DNA from 3 places in the Rhizobium sp. BK312 genome. Region 2 is predicted to be linked to each of the others. Evidence: predicted binding sites of a transcription regulator. Region 2 holds the regulator's gene; each other region holds the start of a gene.
The links. Region 2 encodes PhoB, which activates phosphate uptake and scavenging genes when phosphate is short. Its sites were predicted from a motif close to TGTCATNNANCTGTCAT; they were not measured.

Region 1 (3,478 bases), on a different contig from region 2:
ACGCGGTCTGGCACGAAAGGCTCGAAGAACCAACGGCGTTCGGGACGATGCTCCTTCTCCTCGAATTCGCGACGCACGGCGCGGATTTTCTTGCGCAGCTCGATGCCGAGGCGGATCGTGTCGTCCCAAAGCACTTCGCCCGAGCGCCCCTTCATCATCTGCGCGCCCACGTCGAGCGAGGCGAAGAGCGGATAGAAGGGCGATGTCGAGGCGTGCTGCATGAAGCTTTCGTTGAAGCGTCGGTGCTCCACGCGGCGCTTCTGGCCAGTGATGTGCCTGTCCTTCATGTGGATCTGGGAAGCCTGTGAGAAGCTTGCCAGCTGCTTATGGGTGGATTGCGTGGCGATGATGCCCGGCGCATCCGGGCCGAGGTCGGAAAGACCCATGGCAAAGCGCCCGGCATAGAGCGGGTGAAATTTCATGAAGCCCGCCCAGGCCTCGTCAAAGAGGATGTAGTCGCAGAGATGTCCGATCCGCTTGAGGATCATTTCGGCATTGTGGATGGTGCCGTCATAGGTGCATTGCTCCACGACCGCGACGCGGAACGGGCGAGGCTTCTTGTAGGCCTCCGGATCTTTCACCAGCGGATGGGTGCGGATGCGCTCGCGCAGCGCGTCCTCGTCCATTTCAGCGAAATCCATGGGACCGATCAGGCCATAGGGATTGCGTCTGGTCGGCAGATAGACCGGAATGCCGCCCGAGATCATCAGGGCGCCGTGATGGGCGGCCTTGTGATTGTTGCGATCGAACAGCACGAGGTCGCCATCGGTGACGAGCGCTGAGAGCGCGACCTTGTTGGACGTAGAGGTGCCGTTCAACACGAAATAGGTCTTCTCGGCGCCGAAAATCTTGGCCGCTTCCTTTTGCGCGGCAAGCGCCGGCCCTTCGTGGGTTAGGAGGTCGCCGAGGTCGAGCACGGAATTGTCGAGGTCGTCGCGGAAGACCGCCTCGCCCAGATGCTCCATGAAGACGCGGCCGATGGGGCTGCGGCTGTAGAAGATGCCGCCGTTGTGACCGGGGCAGGTCCAGAGGTGATTGCCTTCCTCGGCATAATCGACCAGCGCACCGAAGAAAGGCGTCTTCAGCGTTTCGGCATATTGCTTGAGCCGGCTGATGAGGCTCTTTGCGATGAAGGCGGGCGTTTCTTCCGACAGGAAGACGTAGCCGTCGATAAAATCGAGGACTTCGACCGGCACATCCTCGAAGCGCTTGCGCCGGATCAGAAGGATAATGGGAAATTCGAGGCCGCGCCGGCGCATGAGGTTAATAAGCGAAGCCGTCTTGCCTTCCAAGCCCTTCTTGCCCCAGTCGACCAGCATGCAGCCGATGGCAGCATCGGTCTGTACGGCGATCTCGGCGTCTTCGAGATTGCGCGCGCGCACCACCTCGAAACCGGAGCGTTCGATCTCCTCGACGATCTGATTGTAGCGGGCACCCTCCAGATCCTCATTGTCAAAGGTTGGCGTCGCGAACAGAAAGTTGAAACGTCTGAAATAATCCATCTGGGTACCCGCTCCTGATTTGGCATGAGGTGTCGGCGTATTTCATGACATGGATGTGACAGAATAGAGGACGTCCACTGCGGTTCGGATGTTCTCCTAAATCGGCAATATTACCGTTTGGCCGGTGACCTCAGTTTCGGCTTTTAGCCAGAAGCGGTCTGATGTCCCGGGTAGTTCCGTCGGTCAGCCCGAGATCGGTGACATGCGGGCCGGGATTGCAGGCAAGGCTTGCTCCGACGACTGCCTTGAAGGTGCGAATGGGCGGCATCCAGTCAGCGATCGCATCGGCTGCCGCGCGCAGCTTGGCGAAATCATCGGCCACGTCCTTTGCGGGCGCATCCGACAGCAAGCCGCAGACGGGCAGGGGCAGAACGGCTGTAACCCTGCCACCGGCGGCCGTTGCCATGCCGCCGCCAGCCTCGATGACGGCATTGGCTGCCGCAGCCATGTCCGCGGGGTCGCGGCCGAAGACGGTAAGATTATGGCTGTCATGCGATATCGTCGTCGCAAGCGCGCCGCGCCAATGGCCCCAGTCTTCCAGGATGCCGATCACGGGCGTCGGGTCCTTTCTTCCATGGCGGTGGATGGCCGCCATCAGAAGCATGTTATCAGACAGAACAAGCTTGCCGTCTTCGACCTTGACGGCTGCCTCTCCCCATTTTGTAAACCGCGGGCTGACGACGGTGTTGACACGAGCTTCGGTCATACCAGGCAGAGTGATGGTGAAGTCGGCGGCAGAAAGCCTTCCGAGTTTTACGGTGTCGCGATAGGCATCCGAGGACACGCCCTTGCCGCTTCCAATAAGATTGCCGTCTCTGGCAACTTCACGCCCCGATGCATAGACGCGGTCGACCACGATCCTTTCCAGATCGGAGAGGATGACGATGTCGGCGCGGCGGCCGGGCGCGACCAACCCCAGATCATAACGGTTCAACCACATGGCGGCGTTAAGCGTGGCGGCGCGGACGGCATCGACCGGCTTCATGCCGTAGCCTATGAGGCGCCTCAGAACCGATGACATCGCGCCGTCATTCACGAGATCGTCGGGGAAGACGTCATCGGTGCAGATTGTCAGCGTTTGCGGCAGATGAGGCAGCTTTTTCAGAGCCTCGATCACGCCGGGCAGGACATAGTCGTGGGAACCGCGTAGCTCGACGGTAAGGCCCGCCCGCAATTTCGCCAGCAAGTCCTCGCCTGAGGTGAGTTCGTGATCGGATTGGATGCCTGCGGCAATAAAGGCCTGCAATTCCGCGCCTTCGAGGCCGCGGGCATGACCGCAGACGCGCTTGCCGCTCGCAAGTCCGGCTTCGACGATACTGCGCATCGGCTCGCTTCGCTCAAGGACGCCGCGCATGTTCATTACTTCGGCGACGCCGGAAATCTCCGGCCAGCTCAGCATGGTCGACATTTCGCCCGAGCGGAACTCCGCGCCGGCAAGTTCCAGGCCGGGCGCCGAAGGCACGCAGGACGGCGCCAGTGTCAGGAAGCGCAGCGGCAATTGCCGTGTCTCCTCAAGCGCCCAGCGAATACCATCAAGGCCAGCGACGTTGCCGATTTCATGCGGGTCCCAGCAGACCGTCGTCGTGCCCTGGGGAACGACCGTTTCGGCATATCGCCTCGGCGTCACCATCGAGCTTTCGACGTGCATATGCGTGTCGATAAATCCGGGCGTGATGAATCGTTCCGAAGCGTCGATGGTCTGCTTTGCGTCCCTCCTTGTCCCCAAGGCGTGGACGCTTGCGATCAAGGGGCCAACAAGCCCGATATCGGCCGGTCTCATTTCCGAGGTCGCGACATCGACGAGCGTTCCGCCGGTAATCAGCACATCGAACGGCTCAAGCCCCAACGCCGCCCGCACGGCACGATCGCGCAGCTCGGACGAATGGAGGTCGTAGGGTTCATTCGGCATGTCTGCCTCCCTTGGCAAAGGCGGATGGGTGCGCGGTGGATTGCCGTAAGACAAGTTCCGTTGGAAA
Region 2 (3,478 bases):
CGCGTCGGCATGGTCTTCCAGAAGCCCAACCCATTTCCGAAGTCCATCTATGAGAACGTCGCCTACGGCCCGCGCATCCATGGCCTGCATCGCTCAAAGGCCGATCTCGAGCATATCGTCGAGAGCAGTCTTCAGAAGGCCGGTCTCTGGGGCGAGGTCAAGGATCGGCTCCATGATGCCGGCACGAGCCTATCGGGCGGTCAGCAGCAGCGTCTGTGCATCGCCCGCGCCGTCGCGGTCAGCCCGGAGGTCATCCTGATGGACGAGCCATGCTCGGCGCTTGATCCGATCGCAACCGCCAAGGTCGAGGATCTCATCCACGAACTGCGGGAGAATTTCACCATCGTCATCGTGACGCATTCCATGCAGCAGGCAGCCCGCGTCTCGCAGCGTACCGCAATGTTCCATCTCGGCCACCTGGTCGAGGAGAACGACACCGATAAGATGTTCACCAATCCCGACGATTTCCGCACGCAGGATTACATCATGGGCCGTTTTGGTTGATGATATCAGGCGCGCGGCTCATTTCACACAGTTCACCTTGAGGATAGAAAAATGGTCTCCACTCACATTCTCTCTGCCTATGACGAAGACCTGAAGTTCCTGACGCGCCGCATTGCTGAAATGGGCGGCCTGGCAGAGCAGATGGTTAGCGACAGCGTACGCGCGCTGGTCAACAGCGACGCTGCCCTGGCCCAGAAGGTCATCTCCGACGACGTCGTTCTCGACCATGCCGAGCGCGAAGTCGGCGACAAGGCGATCGTTACCATCGCCCGCCGTCAGCCGATGGCGGCGGATCTGCGTGAAATCATGGGCTCGATCCGCATCGCATCCGATCTGGAGCGCGTCGGCGATCTCGGCAAGAACACCGCAAAGCGCGTCATCGCCGTCCAGGGCACCGGTGTCCCGCGCCGTCTCGCCCGCGGCATCGAGCATCTCTCCGAACTGGCGCTGAGCCAGCTCAAGGAAGTTCTGGATGTCTACGCGACCCGCTCGCCGGACAAGGCCGTGTCGATCCGCGAACGCGACGAGGAAATCGACGCCATGTACACCTCGCTCTTTCGCGAGATGCTGACCTACATGATGGAAGATCCGCGCAACATCACCACCTGCACGCATCTTCTTTTCTGCGCCAAGAACATTGAGCGCATCGGCGACCATGCCACCAACATCGCCGAGACGATCTATTACATGGCGACGGGCGCGCAGCCGGAAGGCGAGCGCCCGAAGGACGATACCGCCAATACCGTCGGCGCAGTGACCGAATAATCCGAAAGCGAAGAAAGGAGACCATAGGCGCATGGTTCCGAGAGTTGCTGTTGTAGAAGACGAGGAAGCGCTCAGCGTTCTGCTGCGCTACAATCTTGAGGCCGAAGGCTTCGAGGTCGACACGATCCTCAGAGGCGATGAGGCCGAGCTGCGTCTCCAGGAGCGCATCCCCGATCTCCTGATCCTCGACTGGATGCTCCCCGGCGTATCGGGCATCGAGCTCTGCCGCCGGCTGCGTATGCGGCCGGAGACGGAGCGCCTGCCGATCATCATGCTGACGGCCCGCGGCGAGGAAAGCGAGCGCGTGCGCGGGCTTTCGACCGGCGCGGACGATTATGTCGTCAAGCCGTTCTCGACGCCGGAGCTGATGGCTCGCGTCAAGGCGATGCTGCGGCGTGCCCGCCCGGAGGTTCTCTCCACGGTGCTGCGCTGCGGCGATATCGAGCTGGATCGCGAAACCCATCGCGTCCACCGCAAGAGCCGCGAAGTGCGGCTGGGGCCGACGGAATTCCGCCTGCTGGAGTTCCTGATGTCCTCGCCGGGCCGCGTCTTCTCGCGTTCGCAGCTGCTCGACGGCGTATGGGGTCACGATATCTACGTCGACGAACGCACGGTCGACGTCCATGTCGGCCGCCTGCGCAAGGCGCTCAATTTCTCCAATATGCAGGATGTCATTCGCACCGTTCGCGGCGCGGGCTATTCCATGGAGGCCTGAGCGGGGATACCCGATCAGGCATCAACATAGCGGCGGAAACAGAAAACGGGCCTCAAGGGCCCGTTTCTTTATCTCAGTCATCAAGCCTCTCAGCCACGCGGCTGGGCCGGCCTACGCCGTTCATGCACCGGCTGGTAGGCCAGGCGCTGATGGTAGGTGCAGTAAGGCGATGAATCTGGGCTCTCATTGCCGCAGAAATGGAAATCGTCCTTCAGCGGATCGCCGACCGGCCACTTGCAGGTGCGCTCCGTCAGTTCCGTCAGGCCGAGGCGGCGGGAGATCGGAACGACGACGTTCGATGCCGGGCGATATTGGATTTCGTTGACGGAATCGATCTCGATCTCTTCCTTCAGCATGGTTGCGCCCTGCTGGCGGGCAACCACCGTGCGGGTAGCAACGCGCGATCCGTAGGTCGCAGCGCGAGGTGCCGCTGCGCTGCGCTTCGGCGTGCGCGCTGCGGTTGTCGTGCCGCCCGCCTTCGCTCGGCCGGGGAGGTTCAGGCGATGTACCTTGCCGATAACGGCATTACGGCTCACGCCACCGAGCTGCGCAGCGATCTGGCTGGCGCTCAATCCTTCGGACCATAGCTTTTTCAGCTTCTCGACGCGTTCGTCTGTCCAATTCATGCCCTGTCTCCGCTGTCGCGTTTCCGATGGCAGAATCCCTCACCATTGCCTCGCATGGTATCGAGGCGCGAAACGCTCTAAAATTGTGGTGACTAGTTCCGCCGCATGCAGTCTAGCAATTGGTTTTTAACCTAGTGTGAGGCTGACTCCGTGACAAGAGTCGCGGGAATCTTGAGGAATCGATTTCGAGGTTTTCCCCAACTTGCTGTCCGGGCGTGGCATTTCTGCCATAGGCGCCGCCCGACGCATCTCTTTTGCCGGCAAGCCTTTTCTCGCACCTGCTAAAACGGCAGTTTTGTTGACATCGCGGTGCAAAACATCAATAGTGCCCGAGCCGCCGCAAGGCGGCATTTTTGATTTTTTCGGACCCGTTTCATCAAATGGAAGCGATCGGTCCTTAAAGTTGTGATCAGGAGATATGGCCATGGCCGAGACCACGCCGCTTTACGACACCTACTTGCGCGCTCCGCTGCGGTTCGAGCGAGGCGAGGGCGTCTGGCTGGTCACTGAGAATGGCGAACGCTACCTCGATTTCGCAGCCGGCGTCGCGGTCAATTCGCTCGGTCATGCTCATCCCCATCTTGTCGCCGAGCTGAAGGCGCAGGCCGACAAGGTCTGGCACCTGTCCAACCTCTATGAGGTGCCCGGCCAGGAGAAGCTGTCGAAGCGGCTGACGGAAGTGACCTTCGCCGACAAGGTGTTCTTCACCAATTCGGGCGCGGAGGCGCTGGAGTGCGCCATCAAGACTGCGCGGCGCTATCAATTCGCCAAGGGGCATCCCGAGAAGTTCCATATCATCACCTTCGAAGGCGCCTTCCACGGCCGCACCATCGCAACGATCGCCGCTGGTGGCCAGGAAAAATATATC
Region 3 (3,478 bases), on a different contig from region 2:
ATCATACGGCCGTGTTCATGGGCACGGATGTCGATCAGCCGCGCAATCTCGCCAAATCGGTCACCGTGGAATAGGATTCCTTTCGCCGTGCATTTGCCGTCACGTCCTCGTGAGTCGATCGCTTGTTCGGCTCACAGATGTGGCTAGCGGGTTGTATGCCGCCCCAATTTCTGGCACGATTCGCCCACGGAGATGGTGGGGAGGGTTTGCCGGGAAGCGGTAGCGACGGGACGGAGTTTTCGAGCGGCGAATGACTGAAAAACTCATCAAAATGTCCGTGACGACGCGGATCAGAAACAATTTCCTGGCCGGCCTGATTATCTGTGCCCCGATTGCCATTACACTATGGCTGACTTGGTCCGTCGTCCATTGGGCCGATAGCTGGGTTCGCCCCTATATTCCCGCGCGCTACGATCCCGAGAGCTATCTGAACTTCGCTGTGCCCGGTACCGGCCTGGTGATCGCGATGATCTTCATCACGATCGTCGGCTTTCTGGCCAAGAACCTGATCGGTCAGAGCATCGTCCGCTTCGGGGAGTCGATCGTCAACCGCGTGCCGCTGGTGCGCACGATCTACAAGAGCGTCAAGCAGATCTTCGAGACTGTGCTGAAAGAGCAGGGCAGCTCGTTCAAGAAGGTAGGGCTGATCGAATATCCAAGCCCGGGCCTCTGGTCCATGGTCTTCATATCGACGGATGCCAAAGGCGAGATCGCTTCGAAATTCAATGCCATGGGTCAGGACATGGTGGCGGTCTTCCTGCCGCCGACGCCGGTGCCGACGGCCGGGTTTCTAGTCTTCGTTCCGCGCGAAAAGATCACCGTGCTCGATATGAGCCCGGAGGATGGTGCCAAGCTGCTGATTTCGGGCGGCCTTGTGGCGCCGGAATACGAGAAGCTGGTCGCAGCCAAGGAATTGCGGCAGCCGGTTCCCGTGGCTCCTTAACCTCAATTGCTCATCTTCCAATAGTTGGATCAATGCCTTCGCGTTCTGCGCGAATTGTCATGCCTCTATCATATTGACGCCTTAGATCGTCAGTCGGGGCAGATAATCGCACGTATCTCAGCATCGTATGTTCGGGGCACAGGCACCGAGCTGCGGTTCTCCAACGCGGTCCGAAACGGCCGGAGATGGATGTCGTTGCCTTCATGAAGTTTTTAATCAGGAGGATATGGTTTTGAGATATATGCGTTCGAAGAGCTTGCCGCTGCTGTCGGCAGCGCTTGCCACATTTGTTTTCACGGCTCCAATGCTGGCGCTGGCGGATAATTCCGTGACGATTGACGGTGTTACGCTGGTCAATAAAGGCCGCGTCGCGATCGGCCGCATTCCGGCCAATCAGCGCGATAAGTTCGGTGAGACTTTCGGCTCCGGTTCAGGCATGTCGATCGATACCAAGAGCTGGGGTCGCAACGCCGACGGCACCTACAAGGGCTCGCTGTGGCTGCTGCCGGACCGCGGTTACAATGTCGCCGGCACCACCGATTACCGTGCGCGTCTCAACACCATCGATATCAAACTGACGCCGGTTGCCTCCGGTGCAACGCCTCCAGCCGGTAAGGAACAGGCGGGCGTCGAAGCCAAGCTCGCGGATACGCTGCTGTTGAAGGACAATAAGGGCAACGGAACCACCGGTCTTGACCCAGCCAACGGCGTTCGCCAGGCGGAAGGCGGCTTGCCACTTTTGCCACAGGCACCAAACGGCAAGATTTCGCTCGATAACGAAGCCATTGCCCGGCTGCCCGATGGTTCGATGTTCATCAGTGATGAGTACGGTCCCTATATCTACCGCTTCTCGGCGGGTGGGCTGATGATCTCGGCCACGGCACCACCGGCCGCGTTTCTGCCGATGCGCCACGGCGCCGTGAATTTTTCCTCGAACAATCCCGGCCCGGGCGAAACCGCTCCCGATCCGAAAGATCCGACCAGCGGACGCCAGAACAACCAAGGCTTCGAGGGCATGTCCCTGACCCCGGACGGTAAGTTCCTGATCGTCGTGCTCCAGTCCGCGACTCGCCAGGATGGCGGCGATTCCAGCTCCACGCGCCAGAATACCCGCGCGCTTGTCTATGATGCCGCCGACCCTGCAAATCTGAAGCTGGTGCACGAATATGTCGTGCCTCTGCCGGTCTTCACCAACGACAAGGGCAAGACGGCCGTTGCCGCCCAAAGCGAAATCGTGGCGCTCTCACCGACAAGCTTCCTGATGCTCGCGCGCGATAGCAACAATGGCTACGGCCAGAAGGGCGACAAGTCGCTCTATCGCAGCGTTGTGGCTGTCGATGTTTCCGCTGCCACCGATATTGCCGGCGGCAAGTTCGACGGCGACACAGCTGTCGCGCCGAAGGGCGTTCTTGATCCTTCAGTCAAGCCGGCGGCAGTCAGCAATTTCATCGATATCAACGACAGCGCCGATCTAGCGCGCTTTGGTCTGCATAACGGCGCGCCGAACGACCGCAACAACCTCTCGGAAAAGTGGGAGGCCATGTCGCTCGTCAGCGTTCAGGATCCGAAGCTGCCTGACGATTACTTCCTGTTCGTCGCCAATGACAACGACTTCATCACCCAGGATGGTTTCCAGGTCGGCGCTGCCTACAAGGATGATAGTGGCGCGGATGTCGATACCATGTTCCAGGTATTCCAGGTTACCATTCCCGGTCTCGCCGCAAAGTGATCTGATGAAACGGGGGTGGACGCGGCTAACGCGTCCATCCGCCTACCCCGCTCGCAGGAAGCGGATCGCCTCGTCGCGGCGGAAGAGATAGAGCAGGGTGCGTACCGCACTGCCACGCTCACTGGTCAGTTCCGGATCGCGCTCGATCAGATAGGCGGCATCCTTGCGGGCGATTTCTAGAAGATCGGCATGGGCTTCTAGGCTGGCGATGCGGAAGCCTGGCGTGCCGGATTGGCGTGTCCCAAGAAGCTCACCTTCGCCGCGCAGCTTCAAATCCTCCTCAGCAATTCGGAAGCCGTCTTCCGTCTCGCGCATGATCGACAACCGCGCATGTCCAGTTTCGCCGAGCGGCCCTTTGTAGAGAAGGATGCAAGTGGAAGCCTCATCCCCGCGACCGACGCGTCCGCGCAACTGATGAAGCTGTGCCAGGCCGAAACGTTCAGCATGTTCGATGACCATGATCGTCGCGTCCGGCACGTCGACGCCCACCTCGACGACCGTCGTGGCCACCAGCAGGCGGATCTCGCCGTTCTTGAACGCCATCATCACAGTGTCTTTCTCCGGGCCGCTCATCCGGCCATGGATGAGACCGATGCCTGGGCCGAGCGCCTTGGTCAGTGTCTCATGCCGCTCCTCCACCGACATTAAATCGGATTCTTCGGATTCCTCCACAAGTGGGCATATCCAATAGGCTTTTTTACCTTCCGCTAGCGCACTCCTTAGGCGCGCGACGATGTCGCCTGTTCGTTCATTCGGAATGGTGATCGTCTGGATCGGCTTGCGGCCCGCGGGCTTCTCGGTGAGCT

Region 1: FHT85_RS12405 (Orn/Lys/Arg decarboxylase N-terminal domain-containing protein) is a predicted target of PhoB. The motif match lies at 1,547-1,563, and genes of this name have one in related genera.
Region 3: FHT85_RS23335 (esterase-like activity of phytase family protein) is a predicted target of PhoB. The motif match lies at 999-1,015, and genes of this name have one in related genera.

Annotation. Positions count from the first base shown of each region.
Region 1 covers NZ_JACHZP010000004.1:16,461-19,938, forward strand. The annotation lists gene FHT85_RS12405 (Orn/Lys/Arg decarboxylase N-terminal domain-containing protein) at 1-1,502, opposite strand, end outside; gene FHT85_RS12410 (adenine deaminase) at 1,633-3,411, opposite strand; gene FHT85_RS12415 (LacI family DNA-binding transcriptional regulator) at 3,401-3,478, opposite strand, start outside.
Region 2 covers NZ_JACHZP010000005.1:430,780-434,257, forward strand. The annotation lists gene pstB (phosphate ABC transporter ATP-binding protein PstB) at 1-504, shown strand, start outside; gene phoU (phosphate signaling complex protein PhoU) at 556-1,269, shown strand; gene phoB (phosphate regulon transcriptional regulator PhoB) at 1,301-1,984, shown strand; gene FHT85_RS17015 (GcrA family cell cycle regulator) at 2,074-2,610, opposite strand; gene FHT85_RS17020 (aspartate aminotransferase family protein) at 3,035-3,478, shown strand, end outside.
Region 3 covers NZ_JACHZP010000009.1:44,258-47,735, reverse strand. The annotation lists gene glmS (glutamine--fructose-6-phosphate transaminase (isomerizing)) at 1-74, shown strand, start outside; gene FHT85_RS23340 (DUF502 domain-containing protein) at 251-943, shown strand; gene FHT85_RS23335 (esterase-like activity of phytase family protein) at 1,248-2,672, shown strand; gene recG (ATP-dependent DNA helicase RecG) at 2,715-3,478, opposite strand, start outside.